3 regions of the Planococcus versutus genome follow, and region 3 is predicted to be linked to each of the others. Evidence: riboswitches for the same ligand, from Rfam matches in the RefSeq annotation. Region 3 holds a riboswitch; each other region holds the start of a gene.
What was found. Region 3 has a riboswitch for cobalamin ahead of I858_RS15725 (acyl-CoA thioesterase). Riboswitches for the same ligand answer to the same signal wherever they lie in the genome.

Region 1: another riboswitch for cobalamin. It lies ahead of I858_RS13545 (ABC transporter substrate-binding protein); the one in region 3 lies ahead of I858_RS15725 (acyl-CoA thioesterase).
Region 2: another riboswitch for cobalamin. It lies ahead of I858_RS07845 (hypothetical protein); the one in region 3 lies ahead of I858_RS15725 (acyl-CoA thioesterase).

The regions. Positions count from the first base shown of each region.
Region 1 is NZ_CP016540.2:2,690,029-2,694,633, forward strand. Features, by position in the region: gene I858_RS13535 (adenosylcobinamide amidohydrolase) at 1-504, opposite strand, end outside; gene I858_RS13540 (FecCD family ABC transporter permease) at 507-1,499, opposite strand; gene I858_RS13545 (ABC transporter substrate-binding protein) at 1,492-2,463, opposite strand; cobalamin riboswitch at 2,620-2,807, opposite strand; gene argS (arginine--tRNA ligase) at 2,854-4,515, opposite strand; gene I858_RS13555 (YwiB family protein) at 4,515-4,605, opposite strand, start outside.
Region 2 is NZ_CP016540.2:1,541,499-1,546,103, forward strand. Features, by position in the region: gene I858_RS07840 (HNH endonuclease) at 713-1,672, shown strand; cobalamin riboswitch at 1,717-1,910, shown strand; gene I858_RS07845 (hypothetical protein) at 2,074-2,619, shown strand; gene I858_RS07850 (ABC transporter substrate-binding protein) at 2,619-3,557, shown strand; gene I858_RS07855 (arylamine N-acetyltransferase family protein) at 3,679-4,434, opposite strand; gene I858_RS07860 (LacI family DNA-binding transcriptional regulator) at 4,602-4,605, shown strand, end outside.
Region 3 is NZ_CP016540.2:3,125,705-3,130,309, forward strand. Features, by position in the region: partial or broken gene I858_RS15720 (ribonucleoside-diphosphate reductase subunit alpha) at 1-694, opposite strand, end outside; gene I858_RS15725 (acyl-CoA thioesterase) at 696-1,181, opposite strand; cobalamin riboswitch at 1,330-1,506, opposite strand; gene I858_RS15730 (DUF3934 family protein) at 1,706-1,891, opposite strand; gene I858_RS15735 (TetR/AcrR family transcriptional regulator) at 1,979-2,584, opposite strand; gene I858_RS15740 (GTP pyrophosphokinase) at 2,599-3,348, opposite strand; gene I858_RS15745 (glutathione peroxidase) at 3,585-4,061, opposite strand; gene I858_RS15750 (MarR family winged helix-turn-helix transcriptional regulator) at 4,078-4,515, opposite strand; gene I858_RS15755 (organic hydroperoxide resistance protein) at 4,538-4,605, opposite strand, start outside.

The sequences.
Region 1 (4,605 bases), 440 kb from region 3:
ATGGTTGGTTGGTTCATCTAACAATAAAATTCCTGCGTCTTGCGCTAATGCTTGTGCTACAAAAACACGCTGTTGCTCGCCACCGGACATCTGGTCAATTTGCGTTTTTTCGTAATGGCGAATATCCATTAAGCTCATGGCCTCTAAAACAGCACGTTCATCTTCTGCTGACCATGAAGAAAACCAGCCTTCTTGATGTGGATAACGGCCAAGTGACACGGTTTCCCGAACGGTATGAGCAAAAGAATGCGTATGAAGTTGTGGCAATACCGCCATTTTCCGTGCCAGTTGTTTTGGCGGAAAAGTCGAAATCGAACTACCTTCGATCTGAACTTCACCACTTTCCGCTGGCAATACGCCACTGATTAGCTTCATTAGCGTGGACTTCCCACTACCGTTCGGTCCTAAAATTCCGAGTATAGAGCCCTTATTCACTGTAAATGATACATCTTTAACGATTTTTTTATCGCCATAGCCACCTGTTAATCCAATTACGTTAAGCATACTCAAGCCACTCCTTTGCGCTGACGGAAAAAGATAAAGGCAAATACTGGTGCTCCAATAAACGCAGTAATAACGCCAATGGGTAGTTCTGTTGGTGAAATGATAGTTCTCGACACTAAATCACAGACGATTAACAATGCCGCTCCGTTAATAAAAGACAAAGGTAACACATGACGATGATCTGATCCCCACAATAAACGAGTCATATGAGGCACAACTAATCCAACAAAGCCGATAGTTCCAGACACCGAAACTGCCGCTCCTGTTAAAACCGATCCGCCAATTAATACCGTTAGTTTACTTTTCTTCACATCTACACCAAGATGCTGCGCACGTTCTTCGCCAAACAACATCGCATTTAATTCACGACGCTTAAGCCATAAGATGAACGAACCAATTAGCACAAATGGCAACGCCATCCGGACATAAGGCCAACCGCGCATTGACACGCTGCCAAGTAACCAGCCAATAATTTGGCGCAACTCTTCACCCGTTAAGGCAATCATCAAGGAAATAATAGAACCCAGAAACGAACTAAAAATAATTCCTGTCAAAATGACCGTTTCCATTTTCATCGAACGATCCACTAATTTTGCGAAGCTCATTACTGCAAACATAGTGAGTAATGCGCCCATCATGCTCATCACGGGTAGTGTAAACGGTCCTAAATATGGGATGGAAATACCAAAAAAAAGCGTCATCACAGCGCCAACGGAGGCACCGGAAGACACTCCCAAGGTGTAAGGATCGGCCAATGGATTTTTTAAAAGCCCTTGGAATGCAGCACCAGCAATTGCCAGTGCTGCTCCAACAAGTCCCGCCAAAATTACACGCGGCATACGGATATTCCATAAAATATTGGCTGCCGCTTCATCGGAGGCAGGATTCCACAACACGGATGGTGATATCGATACCGTTCCAACCGTTACTCCTAATAAAATTGTTGCTACTAAAGTTAGTAGAGAAACCCCGTAAGCTATAACGTTTTTACTCATTGAAAACATCAGGGTAAACTGCCTGCGCCATTTCCATCAATCCGGCTGTTAATCGTGGACCTGAACGAGTGAGCATGTCCGAGTCTAGACTATAGATAGCGTCTTCTTTCACAGCTGTTACTTCTGCAAAGCCGCCACGTGTTTTAATTTGACCCACTGCATCTTCAACATACCCGCCTTCAGTCGTGATGATCACGTCTGGATTAGCTGCAACGATTGCTTCTGGGTCCATGCTGATCCAGCCTTCCAAATCGCCAGCTACGTTTTTAGCATTGATTATTGATAGCATTTCATCCATGAATGTGCCGCTTCCTGTCGTGAAGATGTCCGGCTGACTGCCGACTTCCAAAAAGACAGTTTTTGGTTCTTCAATCGTTGCTGCTAGTTTTTCAATTTCAGCTACTTGTACTTCCATTTCGGATACAATTTTTTCTGCTTCTTCCATTGCACCTGTCGCTTGTGCGATAGTTGAAATGGAATCATATACTTCATCAAAGCTCTCTGCGTTTTGAACAACAAACACTTCAAGACCTGCATCACGCAATTGTTGCAACCCAGCATCGCCCACACCCAGTCCTGATTCATGTGCGAGTACTAAGTCTGGTTGAAGACTAATAATTTTTTCCACATTAAATTCTTGCCCACCAATTTTTTCAACGTCTGCTGTTGCTTCTGGATAATTATCAAAATCCGAGACCCCTACAATTTTCTCATCTAATCCAAGTTCGTAAGCAATTTCTGTATTCGACGGAATCATTGAAACGATTGCTTCAGGTTCTTCTTCAATGACAATTTCATCGCCAACGGCGTCTACCAATGTTACTGGAAATTCAACTTCTGCTACTTCTGTCGGTGGTTCTGCTGGTGTTTCAATATCTTTTTCAGGTGTTGTTGTCTCCCCGCACCCTGCCAGTATAATGGCTGCTACTCCTGCTGTTGCGCCAAACTTCCAAAACTTTTTCATACATATAATCCCCTTTAGTTGTCATTTTTATGCACTAACAAATGCGTTCAATTGTTCCTGTCATCAGAATAAGAAAAATCCCCCGCAACATTCTGCGAGAGATTAAAAGGACGCCATAAAAAAGCATGCGCATCCAGCCTTTCCTCGCAGGCATATGGGTTTGTTGTCATAAAGGCAGGTCTCCTGGCTTGTGATCACGGGTTTTTTGCACCTTCCCAAAGCGTTGCTTCAGTGGCATGTTGCAAATTCCTCTCACATACAGTGGCGGGACCGCGCCGGAATGGAACCGGCTTCCCTTTTAACTCATGTTCTTAGACATAAGCACCTTTATGAATCGCTATTAAGTTTTGTTTCTGGGTTTCATTATACACGCAAATGATCGGTTTTCGCTTACATTTTTTCAGGAGCTTTGACGCCCACTGTTTTTAATGCATTGGCTAAAGTTGTTTTTACAGCTGTGATTAACGCTAAACGCGCACTTGTCATTTCCACATTTGTCGCATCCAATACTTTATTGGCGTTATAGAAGCTGTGGAAATGGGACGCCAATTCATGAATGTACGTCGTAATACGGTGAGGTGCACGCTGTTTAGCAGCATCTGCAATCACTTGCGGAAAATCACCGATTTTCTTCAAGACATCAATTTCTTTTTCCGAAGTCAATAAATTCAAGTGCTCTTCTGATGCCAACAAGCCTTGTTCTTCTGCTTGACGTAAAATCGAACTAATACGAGCATGCGCATATTGGGAGTAATACACCGGATTTTCGTTTGACTGTGAAACAGCCAAGTCCAAATCAAAATCCATATGGGAATCCCCTGAACGCATTGCGAAGAAATAACGCACAGCATCCAAGCCAACTAATTCTACTAGCTCACGCATGGTTACAGCTTTACCGGTACGTTTACTCATTTTCATTTTTTCGCCGTCTTTGTACAATTGCACCATTTGAATAACGCTCACTTCAAGCGTATCACGGTCATAGCCAAGCGCTTCTATTGCTGCTTTCATGCGCGGAATATACCCGTGATGATCAGCTCCCCATACATTGATTAGCTTATTGAATCCACGCTGCAACTTATCTTCATGGTACGCAATATCCGGCATTAAATACGTATACGTACCGTCGTTTTTAATTAATACACGGTCTTTGTCGTCACCGAATGTTGTTGAGCGGAACCAAGTTGCACCTTCTTCTTCGAATACGTGACCATTTGCGCGCAATTTAGCCAATGCTTCGTCAATTTTGCCATTTTTGTAAAGAGCTGATTCTGGATACCACTCGTCAAATTCAACACGAAAATCAGCTAAATCTTGTTGCAATTTAGCAAGCTCTACTTTTAAGCCATGTTGACGGAACGCTTCAAAACGCGCTTCGTGTGTCATGTCGCTAAATTTGTCACCATGCTCTTGCACTAATGCTTGCGCGATGTCTTTAATGTCTTGTCCGCGATAGCCATTTTCTGGCATGCTGTCGCCTTTACCCAGTGCTTCAAAATAACGTGCTTCAATCGACAACGCCAAATTATTGATTTGATTGCCAGCATCATTGATGTAATATTCACGTGATACATTATATCCTGCAAAATCCAATACGTTGCATAAAGAATCACCGACTGAAGATCCACGAGCATGACCTAGGTGTAAGTCGCCAGTGGGATTAGCCGATACGAACTCTACTTGAATGCGTTCGCCGGCGCCAGCAGTGGAACGGCCATATTCAGCTTTTTGTTCAAGTACTGTTTTGATGACAGTTTGTAAATAATCTTTTTTGATCGTGATGTTGATAAATCCAGGTCCTGCGATTTCTACCGTCTCAATGTTTGCCATATCTTTATCCAGGTTCGCTACGATAGCTTCTGCGATTGCACGAGGTGCTTTTTTAGCCAACCGCGTTAATTGCATGGCAATATTGGTCGCGTAATCCCCATTTGTTTTGTCTCTAGGTGATTCTAATTGCACTTCCACAGTTTCTGTTGTTAACTCTGCTTTTTCAATTGCTTCTGCAAATGCAGTTTTGATCGAATGTTGTACTTTTTCTACTGCGTTCATCATTTAGCCTCCATAAACTGTATTTCCATTTCGTATTCACCAGCATAATCCGCGCCCAGCGAGAGATCGTATCGGACCATAAATCGCGTA
Region 2 (4,605 bases), 1.6 Mb from region 3:
ATTTTTTAGCGATGGGCTTAATCGCAAATAAAGAAAGTCATCAAATAGCGCTTTATCTTTTTGTGTAAAAAGAATTACAGCCAGGGGATAAACTGACGGTGTCAATGAGGATTAGTATAAGTACAAGGTATAAAAGTCTAGAGCAGTTGATTGGCGAGGCGGCTAGTTCAATGTATGAATTTAAGCACAATGTAAGAAATCATGTGACCGCTTATTTTGAAATAAGTGAACGGGTCTTTAGTAAATCGTATATGAGGAATATAGGGAAATGGTAAAACAGTCGCTGAAGTGTAGTGGCTGTTTTTGTGTGACGGCGCTTGTCGGATCTACACGGGCGCTTACGCTTTTGAGTGTCCAGCTTCAGCGCCCAGGTCCTCGAGTCGCTTCAGCTTTACCACAATGGCTGAAAAACGCCATTGCCGGTAAAGCTTCCAGCGCTTGTCGGACCTACACGGGCGCTTGTGCTTTTGAGTGTCCAGCTTCAGCGCCTAGGTCCTCGAGTCGCTTCAGCTTTACCACAATGGCTGAAAAACGCCATTGCCGGTAAAGCTTCCAGCGCTTGTCGGACCTACACGGGCGCTTACGCTTTTCTTAAACCCAACAAAAGCTTTGAAATTGAGTTAAAATAGAAGAAGAGGTTTGGGTTTGATTAAATTGTTTTACTACATAGGAGTCATTAGATTGGATCAACATTATTATTAGGAGGCCATTCATGAATAGTTTCATTGTTATGCAAGGAGAGACGTACCACGAAGAGCGAAATGCAGGACTTCTTTGGACACCGCAGATGGATAAATCGGGAATGGTGCCACATTCTTGGAACCGTATGCAAGAAGTTAAAAAAGGAGATATCGTTTTTCATTATGTGAAAGGATTTGTAGTGGCTATTAGTCGTGTTCAAGAAGATTGTACGAAAAGTATAATACCCAAAAAGTTCAACGAACATCAAGGTGAAGAAGCGGCGTTTATCAGTTATGTTGCTTACCGAGAATTGGAATACCCATTGCACGTAAAGAATTTCTTCCAAGAAATTGAACCGTTATTGCCAATGAAGTATTCAGCATTTCAAGAAGATGCAGGTGGCAACTCTGGTTATTTGTATCCGTGTAATGAAGAATTAGCGATAAAGTTGTTAGAATTGATAAGTTCATTAAATATTTTCACGCTCGAAGTCGAACAATTGGAATTATCAATGGAAGTCATCAAGAAAACCGGACATGATCCATTGCTTAGTTTAATTGCAGAAGCAGAGCTGGAAATCAAAACGAAGATGCGTCGGGGGAAAGCGCAATTTAGAGAAAGTTTATTGCCACTTTGGAATGGAGAATGTCCACTTTGCGGAATTGCGATTGGAGAAGTGCTAAGAGCAACACATGCCAAACCTTGGAAAGACAGTTCAACATCAGAGCGATTAGATCCCTATAATGGTGTGTTGCTATGTGCCAATCATTGTGCATTGTATTTGGCTGGATATATCGCATTTACTGGGGGAGGACGTCTCCATATCTCAAGCCAAATTCCCGAGGAAGATTACTCGATTTATCGGTTGAAAAAAAACTTAAAAATAACTGTATCACCAGAACATGCATCTTATTTAAGATGGCACAAACGAGTCGTATTTGCCGAACCGCGCAAAGTGAAACTACGAAAAAATGAAAACGGAATGATTTGAATGCATCTTTTGTCTTGTAGGATGTGCTACACTAAAACAAAGTGAATAATCATGCAGAAAAAAGGTGCTGATTCGTCAGCATAACAGGGAACTCGGTTACATTCCGAGGCTGTTTCCGCAACTGTAAGTGCGTATGAAATAAGAAAACACCACTGTTTAGATTGAACAGCTAAACGGGAAGGTTCTTAAAGTAAATCGATGCACAAGCCAGGAGACCTACCTTTTTTTGAACGTATTTTTACTCTTCGGAAGATAAGGGAATCATACGGCACGTCTCTATTTTTGACTGCTCGAGTATGTCTTTAAATAGTTATGCCGCCGTCCTCTTTTGAGGGCGGCTTTTTGCTGTTTGGAGAGCGTTCAATGCAGTGATTTTCACCAACTAAAAGTGAGGTGAGAAGATGAAAAAAGATATGCGGTTTCTTTGTTATCCATTTATGCGTGAATCTGCAGCAACTGTAGATTTTGAAATTCGAACCGACTCGTTAACTACACGGATTGGGGAAGCTTTGTCATTAACAAAGGATATTGAAGTGATTCAACGAGACTTGCAGATACTACAACCCATGGCGTATCATTTGAACGGCTCTGTTCGCGGGAAAGTGGCTATACAGGATGAAGATTTGCAAATGTTAAGTAATATGTATGATTATTATGTAAACTTCACAAGAGACAAAATTGGCAATTTTGTTTTGCCACAAGGAACGCATGCTGCTTGTGTTTTGCACGTCTGTCGCAGTGAAGCGAAAAAATCCGTTCGTGCTCTACATAAAGTAAGCGTAGAACGAGACGTGCCTGAAATTCTTTTCAATTATGCGCATCTGCTAGCCAATGTTTTGTTTACAATGGCTGTGTATGTTAATCAACATCATGGCGTGGAAGAAATTCCATTTGTCAGCAAGTCTTATCCAACGAGACCAAAAAAGAAAGAAGTGACCAAAAGCTAATGAAAATATCTTTATTTAAGTTCGCATCCATCGGTGTAATGGCATTAACTCTTAGTGCGTGTCAGTCTGACACAACAGAAAAATCAGAAACCGAAACTAAACCAAAAGAACAAACAAGTTATACAGTTACTGACGACTTAGACAATGCATTAACATTTGAAACAGTTCCTGCTACTGTGGTTTCTTTAATTCCAAGCAACACGGAAATATTGTATGAAATTGGAGCTGGTGATAAATTAATTGGCGCAACTGATTATGACACATATCCAGCTGAAGCTGCAGAAGTTGAACGAGTTTCTGACTCAGTTGTTTTTAATGCAGAGCGTATTATCGAATTAGATCCAGATGTCGTGATTGGTTATTCGACAGGTGCACCAACAGGTTATGAAGAATTAGAAGCTGCGGGTATTCAAGTGTTTGTTATTGAATCTGCCGAATCTTTTGAAGATGTTTATGGAGATATTGAACAAATTTCAACGGTTATGGGGCTTGAAGATAAAGGTGAAGAAGTAAACGACTCAATCAAAGAACAAATTGAAAAAGTACAAGAAAAAGTTGAATCGATCGATGCAACAAAACAACTATATTTTGAAATTAGTCCTTCTCCGGAACTTTATACGGCAGGAGAAAAAACTTTCCAACAAGAAATATTAAATCATGCAAATGTTGAAAACATTTTTGGTGATCTTGAAGGATGGCCGAAAATTTCTGAAGAAGAAGTAATTAAGCGCAATCCCAAAATCATTACAACAACGGTTTCGTATACAGACGATCCAATAGAAGAGATTAAAGCGCGTCAAGGGTGGAGCGACATCGAAGCTATTCAAAATGACCAAGTCTTTTTCTTAGATGCAGACATCACTTCACGTCCTGGACCAAGAATTGGAGAAGCTGTTGAGTTAGTTGCTGAAACTGTTTATCCTGAAGCATTTAAATAAAAACGATAAAAGCGGCTGTTTCATAAGGCTATAAAAAAACAAACGGAGAAAAAGAGTTTCTTTTTCTCCGTTTGTTTTTTAAAACTTCAAGAAGACTGATGAGAGTGAAGACAACAACTCCTCAATAGAGCGATTCTGGGTTAATCCCAAAATCAGTCTTTAGCACAAGTTGTTTCTCTTCAAAAGTTAAATCCGATTTTTGTTTTTCACCATTGTCAGAACGTGTTAATTGAGTGCCAGATAACGTGATTCGTCCATCTTGAGTTGCACGTGTAACCAAGTCAGCGTGTGTGAAAGAAGAATTTTTGGAGACTTGATTGAATACACACCCTTCATGAAAGTCTACGAGTTGTTTTGCAACAGTTGAAAATCGGTACAAAGTCTTTTCATCATCTCGAGTTTGACGAATCAAGTCATAACAATCATCTTCGCGTGATTCAACACGATATAAACCACTGTGATCTTTATGAGGTCGACCGTTTAGTGAAATTGGATGGAGTGTCGAGTCCCCAAACCCCACATCTACTAAGTAAGATTGATCAAGTTCTACAATGATAGCAGCATGCGTATCAGATTTTGCCCATGTCCCATTCGGTCTACGAACTGTAGCAGCTATCAATTTTGCGTCATAGCCCAACTCGCTCAAAAGCCAGTGAAATAAGCCATTCAACTCGTAGCAATAGCCTCCACGTTGTCTGCCAACAACTTTTTCGTATATGCTTTCAAGATTTAAGTAAATAGGTATTCGACGGATCACATCTAGGTTTTCAAACGGAATATGTTGCATGTGCATAAATTGTAATTCATCAAGTTGCTCGAAAGTAATTTCTTTTTTTGCTCTAGCGTGAAAACGAGCCAAGTATTTTTCTTTATTCATGAATAACGTCTCCTTTTATTTGAATAAATTTTATATTTAATATGAAAAATTATTCATTTATCTATTCATGAATAATTATGATACAATGAATAAAATAATGGTTAGTGCAGACTACTGACTTAATGAATAACTCTATTTATGACAGCAAGAAAGCAGGGTGGAGCAAAATGG
Region 3 (4,605 bases):
AGTTGTTTAAGTAAATACCGTCTAAAGAATCGTCTACCGTATCGATAAAGCACGAAGACAATTGCCCAAAACTTTTACCTGCATTTGATAAAGTTGGTGTGGCTACCGTCATATACAAATGACTCATTGCCCAGTACGCTTCTTTTACTAGTTCTAAACGACGTTCTTTCGGTTCGTTTTGCATTAACGTCATGGCAATAACTAAAAAGCGCTCTTGCGGAAGTTCAAACAACTGGCCTTCAAAGTCTTTTGCCAAATAACGATCAGCCAGTAAAAACAAACCGATATAATTAAACAGCAAATCCCGATTCGGCTCGATTTCTTGACCTATTTCTGTAATCTCTTCTTGTGAATACGAAGCTAAGAGCTCTTTTGAGTAAATTCCGACTTGTGTTAATGCTTTAATTAACTCATAAAAGTCACCATATTTTTTTGCAGCGGAATAATTGCGACTGCTTGCGGCTTTCTTATACAAATCACTGACATACAACTCTGCCGCTACGTAAGTCCAATCTGGCTCGTCCATTGTGATGCGATTTAATGCATAAAGTAAGGATTGCTCGCCTTTTGCTTGTTCAGCGAGTTTTGATGCTCGCGCTAGTAGCTCGCGCGTATCTAGTCCATAAACCTCAGTTGCTCGCTTGAGCGCTTTTTCTACTGCGTCCATTTCTGTTATATCTGTTTTCATATTCATATCAGCATAACTCCTTTGCGAATTCGTTCACTTTCATGCGTCGTTGTTTCCGCTCCTGTGCGCTTTTAAATAATTCTTTTTCAGCAAGAGTTTCTGGTATAACGCCAGCGACCGGTGTCGGTTTGCCGTCAATGTCAACTGCCACCATTGTTAAGATTGCTGTAGTGGTCAAATTTCTTTTGCCATTTTCAATTTGCTGACATTCGGCTTTAACATACACTTCCATCGACGTTCTACCTGTTGAAATCACAACTCCTTCTAAGATGAAGATGTCTCCCACTTTAGCTGATGATAAGAAATTCACTGTGTCAATCGAAGCTGTTACGACTGCTTTGCCACTATGTCTCATCGCTGTAATGGCCGCAATTTCATCAATATACGCCAGTACCGTTCCACCAAATATCGTTCCTAAATGATTCGTATCCGGAGGCAACACTAATTTTGTTTGAATCGTTCTTGCTACACCCGCTGCTAATGGTTCTGTCATGATTGCATTTCCTCCTTCTATGTAAAACAAAAAAACCCATTCTCTTAGAGAGGATGGATTGGAGAACGTAGAATAGCGAATAACGGCAGCAAAAAACAGCCGCTTACGCAGAATATCTTCGTTATCCTTCTCAACTCCCGGAGAAGATTATAAACTTAGAACAAAGGCAGGTTTCCTGGCTTGTGCGTCGTCCTCTGCTATCTCCTTCCCGCCCATTGGACAGTGGAATATGATAAGCTCGTCAGCACTACAGTTGCGGGAACAGCTCCGGAATTACCGGATTCCCTTTTAATCCTTTTCAGGCACCTTTGTTATCGATTTTCACTATATATAGTAATTTTTAAGATAAAAAAACTAAATGTTGTATCTATAAACTATAAACCACTTTCAATTGTTTAACAAGTGATTTTGAATTTTCATAGTTATTGATTCCAAAGACCTCGTAACAATCTCCATTTCGTTCAAAGTAACAAGAATTTTTAAACAATAAAAAAAGATGTCTTTTGGACATCCAATTTTTCTATTTATGCATCTACCCATTCAGCAGCTCGTTCTTTTTCTGTTTTAGGTTCTTCTGCTTTTTTCGTATTTTTGCTTGTATAAGGTTTGAAACTTTTGGCTTTGTTAGCTCCAGCTTTCCATCGTGTCCAGCCTTTTTTACCGGTTCCTTGACCTGTACCGCTCTTTACTTTTGCTTTTGCTTTGCTCATTTTAATCACTCCATTACTGCTACATTACTGCAACGATGAAATACAGCTTATCACATTAAGCCACAAAATTAAACAGCAATGTTCTTGTTACCCACGTGAAAGTCCCGTTCCTAGCAACTTTAATTCTAGTTCATAATTAGCGATAGACTCTTCCACCGTTAAGTTTTTAGCAAAATATTCAATCCAATTTCTTATAGTCACCGACATGATGATTTTAAGTAAATGATATAGTTCTTTGTTGTCCGAACTATTCAACTTGTTCTTATCGATTAAACTACTGATTCTTCTGAATTCCTCTTCAGATTCTTCTTCGTCAACAATCTTGATAAACTTAGTTTCAACTTGTTCGGTCATATTTAAAAGCACGTTTCTTTTAAAGTCGAGCAATTCTTCTTCTTTCACAGTGGTCTGGTAAAACTCGCTCATAGCTTGAAATAGATCTCCATTTTTTGTTTCAAGTATATCTCTAAATATCTTTTTGCGCCCTGCTGTATAGCCGTTTAGTAAGTAAAAATAAAGGTCTTCTTTTCCTTCAAAATACTGATAAAAACTACCGCGAGAAATCCCAGCAGCTTTAACAATATTGGCAATTGATGCATCTGATAAAGACGCATTTGAAAATTCTTCTTTTGCTATATCAATTAAATGCTGCTGTTTTTCAATAGATAAGTTATAAAAAGTTAGCTTTGGCAATTTTCTCTTCCTTTCTACAGATTCACGTCAGTTTGTTCGATTAACGTGAAATTTTTTGGCAAATAGAACCGTTCTTTGTCGATAAAGATTTCAGAAAAATCTTCTTCGACTTCGACTTGGTCTTTCAGCTTGTTCATGCGCAATTGAATTTTCTCCATTTTGCGATCTAGATGAGCTGCCGACTCTGCTGATTCTTTTAACTCTCTAATGATATCAGCTGGAACTTCTTTGTTGTATTTATAGTAGATTTTATGTTCGAGACTAGCCCAAAAATCCATTGCAATGGTTCTAATTTGTACTTCTACGCACACTTCTTCTACACGGTCCGACATGAAAACAGGAACTACTAGCAATAAATGCAAACTGCGATAACCATTTGACTTTGGATTTTTAATGTAATCTTTGACTTCAAGAACTTTCAAATCATCTTGATGTTGCAGCATCGCGCTCAGGCGATAAATATCGGTCTCAAACGAACATGTAATTCGAATGCCCGCAATGTCTGTAATAGTCGCTTTAATATCCGAATGAGAAAGTTCAATTCCTTTTTTTGCTGCTTTTCTCATAATGCTTTCAGGCGTTTTCACTCTTGAACTGACATTTTCTATTGGATTATAGTCATGAACAAATTGGAACTCTTGTTGCAAAATATTGATTTTTGTATTGATTTCATCTAATGCAAATTTATAACCCATCATGAATCTCATGACTTCTTTTTTAGAGTCTTTCATTTTTCGTAAGTCGTCTTCTATAGTCGTTTTCATTTTATTATCTCCCTTGTTTTTAAGTAATCCGTTAAAGTTAGTTTTGCTGTTATGTATCAAAATGCATAAGCACTTTTTTATTAGTTCAAGCCAAAACACTCAAGTGACACTGTGTCACTTTTGATAAATAAAGTTTAACATGACACGCTGTCACATGTCCACTCAAAGACGATACACATTTATTCTTGTTCATAAAAACACCCAAACCTGTTGGTAGGTTTGGGTGTTTACATTATTTACTTGGCGAGTACTTTTTGAATATCTTTTTCAAATGATCGAGGTGTATCTTTTGGCGAAAACCGTGAAATGATGTTGCCGTTTTGATCAACTAAGAATTTCGTGAAGTTCCATTTGATGCCACTTGTTAGAAATCCCTTTGTGTTACTCGTTAAATAGCTAAACAGCGGATGTGCATCTTCTCCGTTAACCTTTATCAAGTCGTGCATGGGAAAAGTGACACCATACGTCATTTGACACACTTCTTGTGCTTCTGCACCGGTAGCTTCTTCTTGTTTAAACTGATTAGATGGAAAGCCAAGAACAACCAATCCTTGATCTTTGTATTCTTCGTACAGTTTTTCGAGGTCCTCAAACTGATCACGCAATCCACATTTGGTTGCCGTGTTGACGATGAGCATAGCTTTCCCTTTGTATTCGTTTAATAGGTATTCTTCTCCGTCTGGTTTTGGTACAGCGATATCGTAAATAGTCATTTCGTTCCACTCCTCTTTAAAAGTCCATCGTGTTAAAAGTTGCATTGAGCTCTTTTAAATTTTTCATCAACGTAGTCGCGTTAACTCCCATAAAGTTGCAGCTAGTCACTATTTCGAAAACAGCCTTTTCAATTGCGGGTTGTTCATCTTTGGCTTGTTCTGTCAATGAAATCACAAATGCACGTTTATCGGTTTGAGATTGTTTTTTTATCAAGTGGCCATTGTCAATCATTCGCTTAATGATGGGATTTACGGTACCAATACCAAGACCTAGTCGTTCGCTAATGTTTTTCGTTAATACATCGTTTTCTTCCCATAACACAAGAAGCACTAAATACTGTGGAAATGTTAACTTGAATGGTTCTAATGCGTTTGCATACATTTTCGAAAAGTTACTAGAAGCTTTATAAACTTCAAAACACAATTGCTGCTCTAGTTTTGTCGGTTGTTTCATTTACATCTCACCTAAACACTTATTATAAAACAGTTATTTCTACCTCTACAGACCCTTGAATCGCTTTTGAATACGGGCATGTTTTGTGTG